Regions from separate parts of the Plantactinospora sp. CA-290183 genome, predicted to be linked through region 1. Evidence: riboswitches for the same ligand, from Rfam matches in the RefSeq annotation. Region 1 holds a riboswitch; the other holds the start of a gene.

Evidence for each region. Region 1 has a riboswitch for cobalamin ahead of bluB (5,6-dimethylbenzimidazole synthase). Riboswitches for the same ligand answer to the same signal wherever they lie in the genome.
Region 2: another riboswitch for cobalamin. It lies ahead of ACQEUR_RS17510 (magnesium chelatase subunit D family protein); the one in region 1 lies ahead of bluB (5,6-dimethylbenzimidazole synthase).

What each region holds. Positions count from the first base shown of each region.
Region 1 covers NZ_JBNJMX010000006.1:5,303-12,893, reverse strand. The annotation lists gene ACQEUR_RS13510 (PaaI family thioesterase) at 1-395, opposite strand, end outside; gene ACQEUR_RS13505 (helix-turn-helix domain-containing protein) at 467-772, opposite strand; partial or broken gene bluB (5,6-dimethylbenzimidazole synthase) at 1,366-1,986, opposite strand; cobalamin riboswitch at 2,022-2,220, opposite strand; gene ACQEUR_RS13495 (GNAT family N-acetyltransferase) at 2,318-2,860, shown strand; gene ACQEUR_RS13490 (GNAT family N-acetyltransferase) at 2,942-3,466, opposite strand; gene ACQEUR_RS13485 (TetR/AcrR family transcriptional regulator) at 3,528-4,610, opposite strand; gene ACQEUR_RS13480 (cytochrome P450 family protein) at 4,713-5,927, shown strand; gene ACQEUR_RS13475 (right-handed parallel beta-helix repeat-containing protein) at 5,998-7,236, opposite strand.
Region 2 covers NZ_JBNJMX010000010.1:100,093-107,683, reverse strand. The annotation lists gene ACQEUR_RS17510 (magnesium chelatase subunit D family protein) at 1-1,467, opposite strand, end outside; cobalamin riboswitch at 1,558-1,686, opposite strand; gene cbiE (precorrin-6y C5,15-methyltransferase (decarboxylating) subunit CbiE) at 1,754-3,001, shown strand; gene cobM (precorrin-4 C(11)-methyltransferase) at 2,998-3,759, shown strand; gene cobF (precorrin-6A synthase (deacetylating)) at 3,834-4,589, shown strand; gene ACQEUR_RS17490 (MFS transporter) at 4,568-5,908, opposite strand; gene ACQEUR_RS17485 (hypothetical protein) at 6,153-6,392, shown strand; gene ACQEUR_RS17480 (hypothetical protein) at 6,495-6,683, opposite strand; gene ACQEUR_RS17475 (phospholipase D family protein) at 7,012-7,591, shown strand, end outside.

The DNA of each region.
Region 1 (7,591 bases):
GCCGACACGTCGTCCGGCACCGTCCAGGGTGCGGCCGTCGAGTCGTCCGGCAGCCGCCCGGGGAAGATCCGTAGGCCGTCCGGTCGATCGGGCCCGCAGACGTAGCAGGTCGGGAAGGGGTGGTCGGCGAAACCGGCGTACGTGGTGGCGGCGCGCAGCGCGTCGGCGTACGGAATCGGTGGGACCGGGGTGTCGACCTCGCCGGGCGGTCGGACCTCGGCCACGACGGCACCGTCGGCCGTGCGGACCTGCCCGTCGATCATCGACAGGGGCGTGTCCAGCGGCGGCGGCCGGCGCAGCGTCACCTCTCGGTCGGCGTGGCCGGCGAAGAGGCCAGCGGAGTAGCCACCGTTGCCCGAGCTTGGCGGACCGTTGAAGCGCGCGGGAACGATCACCGGTCCGCCTCTCGGAATCAGGTGCTCATGCCCGCCGCACCGGCGGGCATGGCGTGGCCTGGGTCGCCGGATCAGCCGCCCTGGAGTTTCCGGTTCTGCTCCAGTGCTTCCTGTAGCTGGTCCTCGAGGATGATGATCCGGCAGGCGGCCTCCAGGGCGGTGCCCTGGTCGACCAGTTCGCGGGCCCGGGCGGCCAGGCGTAGTTGGTACCGGGAGTAGCGGCGGTGTCCACCGGTCGAACGGTGCGGGTCGATGAGCTTCGCCTCGTCCAACCTGCGGAGAAAATCCTGTGACGTGCCGAGAATTTCCGCGGCACGGCCCATCGTGTAGGCGGGGTAGTCCTCGTCGCCGAACATGTCATCGGGGCTTTGGGTCATTCCACCTCCATGTCGAGGGCCCCGGCGCTTTCGCGCCGGGGCCCAGGGTCAGGGTTCAGAAGCACCATCTGCCGACAAGAAGTCGGTTCACATCACACCGGGTACCTGTGCGGCATCGGGTGTGAGGATCGCATAAGCGTGACCGGATACCACCTCTCGTTCGATGGGACCAACGGTGTCCGCCTGGCCTGATTGCCGGCCGCTAGGCGGGCGATCCAATGGTGTACGGCCCTCCCTTTCCTCTGCTTCCAACTCTTACTTCCGTACTTCGCCGATGCCGGAACCCCACGCAACTTCTCGGGTCTGGGCACCTGTCGCGCAATCTTCAGCTGGAGCCCTGAACGTGCCTCGGCCCCACCTGCGACGCCCGGCGTATGGCACGCCGGGTAACACCTTTACCACCACTGTCCTACTACCGCTGTGCCCGTCGTGACCTCACGGCCGGACACTCTTCGTCCGCGTCTTTCTTTATCTCTCGACCCGAGAAACTGTAGCAGAGCCCGGGAGGATGTCTAGTCCGAACCACCGAGATTTTCTGGCTGCCGGCTCCCAACCCCGGGACCGTCGGCGGCGTCCCCCGCCGGTCGCCCGCCTCCCCAGCGATCCTCGTGCAGCGCGGCCGCCAGGGGGCGGCGCCGACGCCAACCGTGCCGTTCCAGATCGGGTACGGCTTCCAGCCGGGTGACCGGTCCCAGGCAGAGCCATGCCACGGGGCGGATCCCGGCCGGGATGCCGAGCAGGTCTGCGAGGAACTCCTCCCGGTAGAACGACACCCAGCCCACCCCGAGCTGTTCGGCGGTGGCCGCCAACCACAGGTTCTGGACGGCCAGGCAGACCGAGTAGAGGCCGGCGTCGGCGATGGCGTGCCGCCCCAGCACCGCCGGGCCGCCCCGGGCGGGGTCGTAGGTCACCACGATCGACAGCGTCGATTCGCGCACTCCGTCGATCTTGATGCGCCCGAACCGTTCGGCGGCCTCGCCGTCCAGGGTGGCGGCGAAGACGTCCCGCTCCCGACCGACGTGCCGGTGGAACGCCTCCCTGATCGTCCGGTCGCGCACGACGACGAAGTCCCAGGGCTGGGACAGTCCGACGCTGGGCGCCGCGTGGGCCGCGCCGAGTACCCGGTCCAGCACCCCGGCCGGGATCGGCGCGCCGGTGAACTGGCCGCGTACGTCGCGGCGGCGGTGGATGACGTCGTAGAACTCGGTGTTCATGGGCAGGCTCCCGCTGCGGTCACGCCCCGGCACCCCGGGGCTGCGGACGCGAGGCCGGTCTTCGGACTCCCAGCTCGACGCCGCGCCGTCCGCCTTCCCAGCCGCAAGGCCAGTGGCTGCGCGTGACGCGCGTGGACGGTGGCTCCCTGGTCACCGCGGCGGGCCCGTGCCGGATTCACACCGGCTTCCCGATTCTCCTCGCCGGAGCGAGGCACCTCGCAACAGTTCGTGCCACCCGGCACGCTAGCCGGTCGCCCACGCCGCCCTGACTAGGGTGCGATGATCACGAGCGACCGGCCACGCCGGTCGCTCCCGCCTGAGTGGAGGAGCCATGCCGCTGACGAGTCGGCTCGCCCGGCGCGAGGACGTACCCACGCTGCTGCCCCTGGTCGAGGCCGCGATAGCAGAGTTGCAGCAGGGCTTTCTCGACGACGCGCAGATCAGGTCCAGCCGATCGATCATGGGGATCGACACCCAGCTCATCGACGACGGCACCTACTTCGTGGCCGAACTGGACGGTCGGGTGGCCGGTTGCGGCGGTTGGAGCCGCCGGGCGACCCTCTACGGCGGCGACCACTCCGCCGGCCGGGACCCGGCGCTGCTGGATCCCGCCCGGGACCCGGCCAAGGTCCGGGCGATGTACACCCACCCGGCGTTCGCCCGAGGGGGGGTGGGCCGGTTGATCCTGTCCCGGTGTGCGGAGGCCGCCGCCGCCGAGGGGTTCACCACGCTTGAGCTGATGTCCACGCTCGCCGGCCGGCCGCTGTACGAGGCGGCCGGGTTCGTGCCGGTGGAGCACGTCGAGGATCCGGCCGGCGGTACCCCGGTGCGGCTGATCCGGATGCGCAGGTCGATGTCCGGGACATCCTTCTGAACCGGCCGGCGGCGGTGCGGGCCGGCCGGGTTCGTGCCGGTGCGGCACGTCGAGGATCCGGCCGGCGGTTCACCGACCGGGTCAGTCGGGCACGGGCGTCAGTAACTGGTGCAGCACGTGGTCCTGCCACTCGCCGGCGATCTTGAGATATTTCGGGGCCACACCGAACCGGGTGAAGCCGTTGCGTTCCAGCACCCGCTGCGACGCCAGGTTGTGCCGGAGGGTGCCCGCCTCGATCCGGTGCAGCCCCAACTCCGCGAAGGCCACCCCGGCCATGGCGCGGACGGCGGCGGTGGCGACACCCCGGCCGTTGTCGGCGGAGCCCACCAGGTAGCCGAGCCGGCACGACTGGAACGGGCCGCGCACGATCTCGTTGAGCGTGATGCGGCCGACCAGCCGGCCGGAGTCGAGGATGACGTACGGCAGGGTGAAGCCCTGTTCGTGTTGAGACAGCACGGTCCGGATCACGGCCTCCTGCCCCTCGACGGTGAAGTAGTCGTCGCCGCGCAGGGGCTCCCAGGGGGCGAGGAACTCCCGGTTGGCCCGGAGCAGCTCGGTCAGCGCCGGCACGTCGTCGAGCCGGACGAGTCGGATCGTGGTACCCACCCGCGAATGATCGCAGGTGTCCACGCGGTCAGGCGACCGCACCTCGCGGCCGGGCGTGACCTCAGCGGCCGGCGGCGGTCGCGGCGGCGTGGCAGGCACCGTACCCGTCGGCGCGGGCGACGATCCGGCCGGCCCGGACCCGGATCGCGGTCTCGGTGGCGTCACTCACCACGGGTACGCCGGCCGAGGCGGCGACCGCGCCGGACTCGTCGTGTACGACCCGCAGCCGTGGCCACGCCGAGGGCGGGAACGCCGGTCGCAGACAGGCGCGGAACTCGGCGACGACCAACCGGGCCAGCGGGGCCAACTCGTCGGGGGCTCCGGTGACGAGCACGGCGGTCACCTCGGCTCCGGCGGGGGCGGCGCGTACCGCCTCCTCGACGGCGGCGAGCCGGTGCAGCCCGAGGACGGCGACCACGGCGTCCCCGTCGAGCGGCACGGACTCGCCCCGCACCGCGTCGGTCACCGGCGGGGGAGCCCAGCGCTCGTCGGTGGGGCGGGCCGGTGGGACGTACGGCAGGTGCGCGGGCGCCCACTCGTCGTCGAGGTCGAGGTCGGCGAGCTGTTCGCAGGCGCGTACCACGGTGAACGGTTCGACGAAGCCGGGCGCGGCGTCGGCGAGCTGGCTGGCGCCGTACAGCGTGCTGAGAACGGTCTCGGCGACGCGGACCCGGCGGCGGTCGGCGGCGCGGCGGCGGGCGGGCAGCCGCTCCAGGGCGAGCCCGAGCAGGATCGCGTTGAGCCGCAGGAGCTGCGCGAACGGGAGCCGGGTCCGCTCGTCGGCACTGATCTCGGGTACGAGGTCCCGACCGAGCCGGGCCGCACTCCGCTCGTCCTCGGTGGCGAGCGGGAGGCGGGCGACCCAGGCCCGGGCGAACGCCCCGAGTGCCTCGGCGGGCGTGCCGCCGGGCTGGGCGTGCGATTCGACCGGTGTCATCTCGACCTCCTCGGCCAGGACGGCGAAGTAGAGCGCGCGCTTGCCGGGGAAGTTGGAGTAGACCGCGCCCCGGGTCAGTTCCGCGCGCTCGGCGATGTTGTCGATCTTCGCGTCCCGGAAGCCGCGCTCGGTGAACTCGTCCCGCGCGGCGGCCAGCACCCTGGCCCGGTTGCGCCGTTGGGCCTCCGCCCTGCTGAGCCGCGCCATCGTCCTCCTCGGGTTCCGCCCTTGCCCTGGGTCGGACTCCAAGATACCGTCACCATTCAGATGATGAGAACATCTGAGGACACCATCTGAGACGAGGGCGCCATGACCGAGGCCACCACGAACCCCGCCGCCGTACCCGAGGTCCACCTCGCCGATCCCGAGGTGCTGCACGACCCGTTCGGCGCGTACGGACGGGTGCGGGAACTCGCCCCGGTGGCCCGGCTGGTGGCACCCGGCTTCGGCGGCATGTGGGCCCTGACCAGGTACGACGACGCAAAGGCGATGCTGGCCGACCCCCGGTTCGAGCTGAATCCCAGCAGCTACCTGCGCCCGGACGTGCCGGAGCACTGCCTGCCGTACATGCGGACGATGGGGGAGATGGAGGGGGCGGAGCACAGCCGGTTGCGCCGGCTGGTGTCACCGGCCTTCACCGCCCGCCGGGCCGCCGAGTTCCGCCCCCGGATCGAGCCGATCGTGGCGCGGCTCCTCGACGACCTGCCCGAGCACGTCGAGAACGGCGCGGTGGACCTGCTGCGGCACCTCGCCCAGCCGCTGCCGATGGAGGTGATCTGCGAACTGGTCGGCATCCCCGAGTCCGACCGCCCCCGCTGGCAGGAGTGGGGCGCCGCCGTCGCGGCCGGGCACGGTCAGCGCTTCGCCGAGGCGATTCCCGGCATCATGGACGGCGCCCGGGCGGCCGTCGCGCGGCGTACCGCCGAACCCGCCGACGACCTGGTCTCGAACCTGATCCGGGTCCGGGCCGAGGACGGCGACCGGCTCAGCGAGGACGAGCTGATCACCTTCGTCTGGCATCTCGTCCTCGCCGGGCAGACCCCGACCAACCTGATCACGAACGCGCTGGAGGCCCTGTTCCGCCATCCCGACCAGCTCGCCGCGCTCCGCGCCGAACCCGCCCTCATGCCCGGTGCCGTCGAGGAGCTGACCCGGTGGTGCGGCCCGCAACTGCTGACCGTCCCCCGCTACACCCGCCAGGACGTGGAGATCGCCGGCGTACCGATCGGCAAGGGCGAGCCGGTCACCGCCGCGCTCGGTGCGGTCAACCGCGACCCCCGGGTTTTCGCCGACCCCGAACGGCTCGACCTGCGCCGCCCCGCCGGGCCGCCCGGACACCTGGAGTACGGCCACGGCCCGCACTTCTGCCTCGGCGCCCCGCTGGCGCGGGTGCAGGTCGAGGTCGCGCTCGGCGCGCTGCTGGACCGCTTTCCCGCCCTCGCCCCCGCCGGCCCGCCGGACGAGCCGCACCGGATCCCGGACCCGGGCACCTGGCGGCTGGCCGCACTGCCGGTCACCCTGTGAGCTGCGCGGTTAGGAGGGCGGTTAGGAGGGGGCCCTTCCTATACAAAAAGCGATAGGAAGGGGCCCTTCCTTACAGCCGGGCGCCGATGTCGGCGCCGTTGGCGGGGCGGAGGAAGTCCGAGGACGGGATCTCGCCGTCGGCCGTACGGGGGCCGGTGATCCGGGACGGGTCGGTGCTCGCCAGCGGCCAGTCGCCGCCGAGGTCCCAGGAGTTGCCGGTGCTGGTCGACGTGCCGGTGAGGGCCGGCGTCGGGTTCTGCACGGCCAGGTTCCGGGTCAGTTCGGCGTCGGCGTCGGCCAGGTCGAATCCGACCCGGCCGTTGCGCCAGGCGGTGTTGCGGTCGAGTACGAGCCGGCCCGGATTGGCGTTGTCGATGAAGCCGCCGACCGCGTTGTCGAACGCGATCGAGTTGCGGACGACGTGGCCGGCCGGCAGGTCCTCGTCGCCGCCGCCGAGCTTCCAGCCGTTGCCGTCGCCGGTGTAGTCCGGCAGGTTCCAGCGGTTGAAGCCGTTGCCCCAGGCGACCGAGTCCTCGATCGTGATCGGGGAGAGGAACTCCCAGGCGTCGAAGCCGTCATCGGAGTTGTTCCACAGCCGCACGCCGCGTACCAGGTTGCCGGCGCCCGAGCCCTCCTTGATGGCCAGCCCGTCGGCGCTCTCGCCGTTCTTGCGCGGGTCCCGGTTGCCGTAGCTGTCCAGGTTGATCACCTGGTTGTTGCTGGCGGCGCCCTGGATCTGGAGCCCCGACTCGTAGTTGTCCCGGGTCACCAGCCGGTCGAAGAGGTTGTTGTTGCAGTCCCGGCAGAAGATCGCGTACGGCCCGTTCGCGATCTCGATGTCGACGATGCGCCAGAAGTCGGCCTCGATGTGCAGCACCCCGCGTTCCAGGTTGGGGATGCTCCCGTCCACCGGGGCCGGGGTGTGCGGCAGGTTCTCCCCGTCCAGGAGCACCTGCTCGCCCCGGTAGGCGGTGATCGTGTACGGCTGTGCCGCCGTGCCGTCCTTCATGATCCGGATGTTCGTGCCCGGCGCGTACGTACCGGCGCGGAGCTGGATGGTGGTGCCGGGGGTGGCCAGTTCGACGGCCCGGTGCAGGCTCGACAGCGGCTGATCGATGCTGCCGGGGTTGGCGTCGTCGCCGGTCGGCGCGACGAACAGCTCGGGGCCGGCCGTGAGGGCGCCCGGGAACGGCGCCGCCGAACCGTCGGTGGCCGTCCCGCCGAGCGCCGCCGCGACGGTGGTCAGGACAACCAGGATCCGGAGGACGGCAACCGGGACCGGTCGGTGGGCGGCGTGCGGATCGAGCATCGTCTGGTACCTCTCGGCTCGGGGGGGCGAACGGACCCGGCGCCCGGATCTAGCGCCGGGCCCCTAGGAAAGCGCTTTCTCCTCGCAAGCTACGACTTCGAGTCCGGCAAGTCAACTGATGAAGATCGATGGAGTGGCTGCGCGGGCGCGGGGCCGGAGACGCCGGCCGTGGACCGAACCGCGTCGCACCCGGGATTGGCGCCGAGGCCTGCCGCTGGCGGGGATGCGAACCGTGGAGGTTCCGGGTGACTTCGACCGTTAGTTGGCCAGTAGGGCGGCCGTGACCTCGGTTGCTTCCGCGATCTGCGAGGCATAGCTGGCCAGAACTGCGAGGGTTGGTTGGCCACATGGTTTC
Region 2 (7,591 bases), on a different contig from region 1:
CGGCGCTGCCGCGCGCAGCGTGGCGAGCAGGTGTGGGCGCCCCGGTGCCGGGCCGGCGGGGCGGGCGGTCCGTACGGTCTGGCCGACCGTGGTGAGGGCCCGCGACCGTCGGCCGGCCACCCCGAGACCGGTGCCCGGCACGGTGAGCAGCCGGGCCCGGTACGGCGTGTCGACGCCGGCCGTGCTCACCGTCGCCGGCTCGCCGGACCGACCGGAGAGGTCGGCGCCGTCCGGTGTGGACGGGCCGGACGGGGTGGGGCCGGACGCGGGGCGGGCCGAGGGGTCGCTGCCGCCACCAGGACCGCCCGGGCCGGGACCGCCCGGATCGGGCGGATCGTCCGGTCCCCCGGGACCCGGCTCGTCCGGTCCGCCGTCCGGGTGCTCCGGTCCGTCACCATCGCCGTCGGGCCGGTCCGGGCCGGGGTCGGGCCGCTCCGCCTCGGCGTCCGACTCCGCCACACCCGCCTCGGCCAACGCCTGGTCGAGCTGTTCCTCGTCCATCGCCGGTGGGTCGAACGGATTGCGGCGGCGGCGGTGCGGCAGGGCGAGCCGGGCCGCCGCCCGGATGTCCGCGACGGTCACCGTGCGCCGCCCGCACCAGGCCGCGTGCGCCATCGCGGTACGCGCGGTGACCAGGTCGGCGCGCATCCCGTCGACCTCGAACGCGGCGCAGACCTCGGCGATCCGGCGCAGGGCGTCGTCACCGAGGGTGACCGTGGGCAGCAGGGCCCGGGCGGTGCCGATCCGGCCGGCGAGTGCCGCGTCGGCGTCGGCGTACCGGTCGGCGAACGCCTCGGGACCGGCCTCGTACGCCATCCGGCGGCGCACCACCTCGGCCCGGACCGCCGGGTCCCGGCTGGCCGCCACCTGCACGGTGAGGCCGAACCGGTCCAGCAGTTGGGGGCGGAGCTCCCCCTCCTCGGGGTTCATCGTGCCGACCAGGACGAACCGGGCCGCGTGCGCGATCGAGACCCCCTCCCGCTCCACCGTCGAGCGTCCCATCGCGGCGGCGTCCAGCAGCACGTCGACCAGGTGGTCGTGCAGCAGGTTGACCTCGTCCACGTAGAGCAGCCCGCGGTGCGCGCCGGCCAGCAGGCCCGGCTCGTAGCTCGTGACGCCCTCGTTGAGCGCGCGTTCCAGGTGCAGCGCGCCGAGCACCCGGTCCTCGGTGGCCCCCACGGGCAGCTCGACCAGGCGGGCGGGACGGGTCCGCGCGGGTGCCCCGGGTTCGTGCGGGCCGTCCGGGCAGCCCGGGTCGGGGGCGGCCGGATCGCAGGAGAACCGGCAGCCGGCGACGACCGTCACCGGCGGGAGCAGCCCGGTCAGCGCCCGGACGATCGTCGACTTGGCGGTGCCCTTCTCGCCCCGGACCAGCACACCGCCGATCGCCGGGGAGACCGCGGAGAGGGTCAGCGCGAGCGCCATGTCGTCCATCCCGACGACGGCGCTGAACGGGTACGGCCTCATCGGAGAGGACCTCCTGCCTCACACGGGTGTCCACGCCCGTGACCGGTTCTGACCACGCCGGCAGACCGGGTCTGCACGGCGCGCGACGGTGACGCGAGTATCTGGCTTCCGGGCCTGCGCTGCCCGGTCACAGTGGCGGGACCGCCCCGGACTCGTCGGCCATGTCGGCCGGCTCACCGGTGTTCCTCACCGCACCATCGGAGCAGATGATGGCACATCCCGGCCCGGACGGGCAGCTCGGACCGGCCGGGTCGGTCAGGTCGGCGCTCGGCTAGCGTACGGTCGCGTGGACGTGCGGAGTGCGACGGCAGAGCTGACCGTGGTCGGCATCGGCGCGGACGGCTGGCCCGGGCTGGCGCCCGAGGCGCGGGACGCGCTCGGCTCGGCGCGGGTGGTGCTCGGCGGGCACCGGCAGCTCGCCCTGCTGCCGCGTCCCGAGGTGACCGCCGAGCGGGTCGCCTGGCCGGTGCCGATGATGCCGGCGCTGCCCGGCCTGCTCGACGCGTACGCCGGCCAGCGGCTCTGCGTGCTGGCCAGCGGCGATCCGATGTGGTACGGCGTGGGCGCCCGGATCGCCGGGCTGGTCGGCCCGGAGCGGATCCGGGTCCTGCCCCACCCGTCGTCGATCTCGCTCGCCTGCGCCCGGCTGGGCTGGCCGGTCGAGCAGGTCAGTGTGGTCAGCGCGGTGGGTCGGGACCTGGACCAGGTGCGTCGGGTGCTGCAACCGGGCCGGCTGCTGCTGGTGCTCAGCGCGGACGCGGCCACCCCGGCCGCGCTGGCCGCGACGCTCGCCGGGGCCGGCTACGGGCCGAGCCGGCTCACCGTGCTGGAATCCCTCGGCGCGCAGCGGGAGCGGCGGGTCGACGGCCGCGCCGAGGACTGGGCGCAGCCGCCGGGCGACCCGCTCAACGTCGTCGGGGTCCGGGTGCACGCCGCCGGCGGCGCCCGGGCGCTCTCCACGGTGCCGGGGCTGCCCGACGACGCGTACGCCAGCGACGGGGCGCTGACCAAGCGCGAGGCGCGGGCGCTGGCGCTGGCCCGGCTCGCCCCGCTGCACGGCGAGCTGCTCTGGGACGTGGGTGCCGGCTCCGGCAGCATCGCCATCGAGTGGCTCCGCGCCGAGCCGACCGCCCGGGCCATCGCCGTCGAGTCCCGCCCGGACCGGGCCGAGCGGATCGCCACGAACGCGGCCACGCTCGGCGTACCCGGGCTGCGGGTCGTCGTCGGCGCCGCACCGGCCGCGCTGGCCGACCTGCCCACCCCCGACGCCGTCTTCGTCGGTGGCGGCCTCACCGCCGACGGACTGCTCGACGCCGCCTGGACGGCGCTGGCCGACGGCGGCCGGCTGGTCGCGCACGCGGTCACCCTGGAGGGCGAGCGGGAACTCGTCGCCCGGGCCGGCCGGCTCGGTGGCGAGCTGACCCGGCTCGGCGTGGAGCGGGCCGGCCGGCTCGGCGGGTTCACCAGCTGGCAGCCGGCCCGACCGCTGGTGCAGTGGGCGGCCACGAAAACCGAACCGGAGGTGACGGCATGACCGTCTATTTCATCGGCGCCGGCCCGGGTGCGGCCGACCTGATCACGGTACGTGGGCAGCGGATCCTGGCCCGCGCCCAGGTCTGCCTCTACGCCGGCAGCCTGGTCCCCGCGGACCTGCTCGCGCAGTGTCCATCCGGGGCCACGTTGGTGGACACCGCCGAGCTGACCCTGGACGAGATCGTCGCCGCGATGGTCGACGCGCACGCCGCCGGTCGGGACGTGGCGCGGCTCTGCTCCGGTGACCCGGCCGTGTTCAGCGCGGTCGCCGAGCAGACCCGCCGGCTCGACGCGGCCGGCGTGCCGTACGAGATCGTGCCCGGGGTGCCGGCCTTCGCCGCCGCCGCCGCGAGCCTCGGCCGGGAGTTGACCGTGCCGACGGTCGGGCAGACCGTCATCCTGACCCGGGCCCAGGCCCGGTCGACGCCGATGCCGCCGGGCGAGGACCTGGCCACCCTCGGGCGCAGCCGGGCGACCCTGGTGCTGCACCTGGCGATCGGGCGGCTCCACGCCCTGGTCGACCAGCTCGTCCCGCACTACGGCGCGGACTGCCCGGTGGCGGTGGTCGCGTACGCCAGCCGGCCCGACGAGGTCATCCTGCGCGGCACCCTCGCCGACATCGCCGGCCAGGTCCAGACCGCCGGGGTACGCCGTACCGCGGTGGTCATCGTCGGTCAGGTGCTGGCCGCCGAGGGCTTCCCGGACAGCTACCTCTACTCGACGGGCCGGGACCGCACCGCCAAGCGCGGGGTCCAGTGAGTGCGAGGAGTGAGCCGGGTTTGCGAGCCCCGCAGTCACGAACGAAAGCGGGTCCAGTGCGGCAGACTCGACCGGTGCGGAAGATCCTGATCATCGGCATCGGCGCGGGCGACCCCGACCACCTGACCGGGCAGGCCGCCCGGGCGCTCGGCGAGGTCGACGTCTTCTTCGTGCTCGACAAGGGCGCCGAAAAGCACGACCCGGTCGCGTTGCGCCAGGAGATCCTGCGCCGGCACGCCCGGCCCGGCCACCGGGTGGTCGAGGCCCGGGACCCGGAGCGGGACCGCGACCCGGCCGACTACGTGGCGACGGTGGACGACTGGCGGCGGCGCCGCGCCGACGTCTACGAGCGGCTGATCCGCGACGAGCTGGCCGACGGCGGCTGCGCCGCGTTCCTCGTCTGGGGCGACCCGGCCCTCTACGACAGCACGCTCGGCATCGTCGAGGAGGTGCTCGACCGGGGCGATGTCACCTTCGAGTACGCCGTGGTGCCCGGGGTCAGCAGCGTCTCGGCGCTGGCGGCCCGGCACCGGATCGGGCTGAACCGGGTCGGCCGGCCGTTCCTGGTCACCACCGGCCGCCGGTTGGCCGAGGGCTTCCCCGCCGGGATCGACGACGTGGTGGTGATGCTCGACGCCCACTGCACGTTCACCCGGTACGCCGACGACGAGGAGCTGGATATCTACTGGGGGGCGTACCTCGGCACCCCGGACGAGATCCTGGTCGCCGGGCGGCTGGCCGAGGTCGCGGCCCGGATCGAGGAGACCCGCCGGGCCGCCCGGGAGCGCAAGGGCTGGATCATGGACACCTACCTGCTGCGCCGCCGCTGACCCCACCCCGGCGAACCCGCCCCTCGCCCGGCTGGCGACCGGGGCGCACCGTACGTGCCAGCAGACGCCTCACCGACGGGTGAGCGCCGGGCCGGGGCCGGCGGGTCCACGGCCCGCAGCCGCGCCACCCGGCGTTCCCGGGGCGGACCCGCGAGCAGGTGGCCGGCCACCGCGGCGAGGCCGACCGCGCCGACGGCCAGCCAGTGCCCGTCGCCGAGATACTGCAGGCTCACCCCGCCCAGCGCCGGAGCGACGAACGCGGCGGCGGGAAACGTCAGGTAGAAGACCGCCTGGTAACGGCCGCGCAGGGCGGGTGGCGCCAATTCGGCGTTGATCTCCGCGTTCGGTGGCGCGGCGAGCATCGAGCCGACCGTCCAGACCAGGGCCGCCAGCAGATAGCCGGGGAGCCGGTCGGCCAGCGCGAGGCTGGCGTACCCGATCGCCATCAGCCCGGTCGCGGCGGCCAGCACCCGGTGCTTGCGGTGCCCGTCGGCCAGCCGGGGCACGAAGAGTTGGCCGGCCACGATCAACGCACCGCCCAGGGCGACGACCAGACCGTACGCCGACGAGGTCAGGCCGTCGGCGCGCATCGCCAGCGGCATCACCGTGGAGGTCTGCGTGGTGAGCACGGCGAGCACGAAGGTCAGTCCGACGAAGGCGAGGAAGGTGCGGTCGGTCAGCGGGGTGCGCAGTCCGGTCCGGGCGGCGGCGGCCGCCCGGGGAGCCGCCCGCACCAGCGTCTCCGGCACCTTGGCGCCGATGATGGCGGCGGCGACCAGGGTGGCCGCCGCGTCGACCAGGAAGAGCGCGAGATAGCTCGCCTCGGCGAGCAGCCCGCCCAGGGCCGAGGCCCCGGCCATGCCGAGGTTGAAGGCCCAGAACTGGAGGTTGAACGCGCGGGAGCGGCGGGCCGCCGGTACCACGTCGACGATCGCGGCGACGAACGCCGGACCGGGCATCGAGTGGGCCATCCCGACCAGCCCGGCGAGCAGGGCGATCAGCGGCAGACTGGTCGTCACCGCCATGCCGGCCATCAGCGCCGCGGCGACCAGGTGCGACCAGAGCAGCGTCCGGCGCCGCCCCCAGCCGTCGGCGAGCACCCCGCCGAGCAGGACGCCCGCCACGCCGCCGATCCCGTACGCCCCGACCACCAGGCCGGCGAGGGCGTCGCCGGCCCCGCGCGCCTCGGTGAGGTACAGCGGCAGGAAGACCATGGCGAAGGCGCCGATCCGGTTGATCAGCAGCCCGGTCCAGAGGTACCAGAAGGTGGCCGGCAACCCGCCGGCCGTGTCACTCAGCCACGGCCTTACCGCGCGCACCGGTCCTCCGGTAAGGATTGTTTCCAGTTTTCCGACCGGGTCGACGGTAGAAGGTGACCGGCCGGCACGCCAGGGTGTCCCTGCTCACGCGACCCCTGACCGTGGACGAGTGGCGGCAGTTCGTTCCCGGACTGCCGTACCGCCGCACGTGCGGGCGGGAATGAGGAGGTCGGCCCGATCGCGTGTGGGTCGCCGGCCGTGGGGGTAGCGGGCAACGCAACAGCGAGGTGGAGGAGAGGACGAGATGACCGACCCCAGGTACGTACCGATCGGGCTGGCCGCCACCGGCGCACTGCCCGGAAGCGAGGAGACCGAGACCGACAACGGCGGGGAGATCGTGGGCGCGGACGACGCGCGTGCCGACGCCGTACGGGCCGGCGCGGACGAGGACCTGGCCGGGGCGAACCGCGACACGGACGGCGTCCCGGTCGGCCAGGCCGACGCCGAGGCGGACCGGGCAGGCGCCGCCGGAGAGACCGCCTGAAGTACCCGTCCCGACCGAGGTGACGGCTCGGCGGCGGCGACCGGCTCTCACCGGCCGCCGCCGCCGAGCTGAACACCCGTCGGTCCGGGATCGCTCCCCCGGTCACGAATCGTCGTCGGCCACCTTGCCGCCCGGCCCGTACGGCGAGGTCTGGCCCTTCGGCACCGGACGCTTGCCGCTCTTGTCGTGGCTGCCGCCCGGCGGCTCGGTCGGGTTGGCGTCCTGGATCCGCTGCTTGGTCGTCGCCGACTCGCCACTGCGGCGCATCTCCGGCTGCTGGATGTTGGTCATCGTGGTCTCCCTTCGGCGTCCAGCTAGTCGCCTGCAGCTCGCCGGCGGCCATGCCGCATCCTCGCAAGGACTCCCGCCGGCCACTCGGCCTGGCCACGCGCGATGTCGGCGCGGTGCGAACAACGCCGCCGGTCCCCGGCCGTCACCTCGCGAGATGGCTTCGCCACCGGTGGTCGGTTGCGCCCACCCACCGTCGCGGTACCGGTGGGGCATCACCCGGATCGGGTGACCGCGTGCGGCGCCGGGGCAGCCGGAACAGGCGCGACCCGGGTGCGCGCCGCCCCCGGTCGGCCTACGGTGGGAAGATCACAGACCGGAAGGGGAACGGGTGCCGGAGCAGGACTGGTTTCTCAGCGCGACGGAACGCGGCAACCCCGACTCCACGTTGCCCGTCTGGTCGGACGGCAACCTCGTCGAGCCGCTGATCCACGGGGCGACGTACTTCGACCGGCTGGTCACCGAGGTGCGGGCGCTGCGCGAGGGCGACCACCTGTTCTTCACCGACTGGCGCGGGGACCCGGACGAACGGCTCCGCGACGGCGGACCCACCATCGTCGAACTGCTCGCCGACGCGGCCCGGCGCGGGGTGGTGGTCAAGGGGCTGATCTGGCGCTCCCACCTGGACAAGCTGGCCTACAGCGAGGAGGAGAACCGGCACCTCGGCGACGCGGTCGAGGCAGCCGGTGGCGAGGTGCTGCTGGACCAGCGGGTCCGGCGGGGCGGCTCACACCACCAGAAGCTCGTCGTACTCCGGCATCCGGGTCGACCGGAGCGGGACATCGCATTCGCGGGCGGCATCGACCTGTGCCACAGCCGGCGCGACGACGCCGACCACCACGGCGACCCGCAGGCGGTGACGATGGCGGGGGCGTACGGCGACAACCCGCCCTGGCATGACGTGCAGCTCG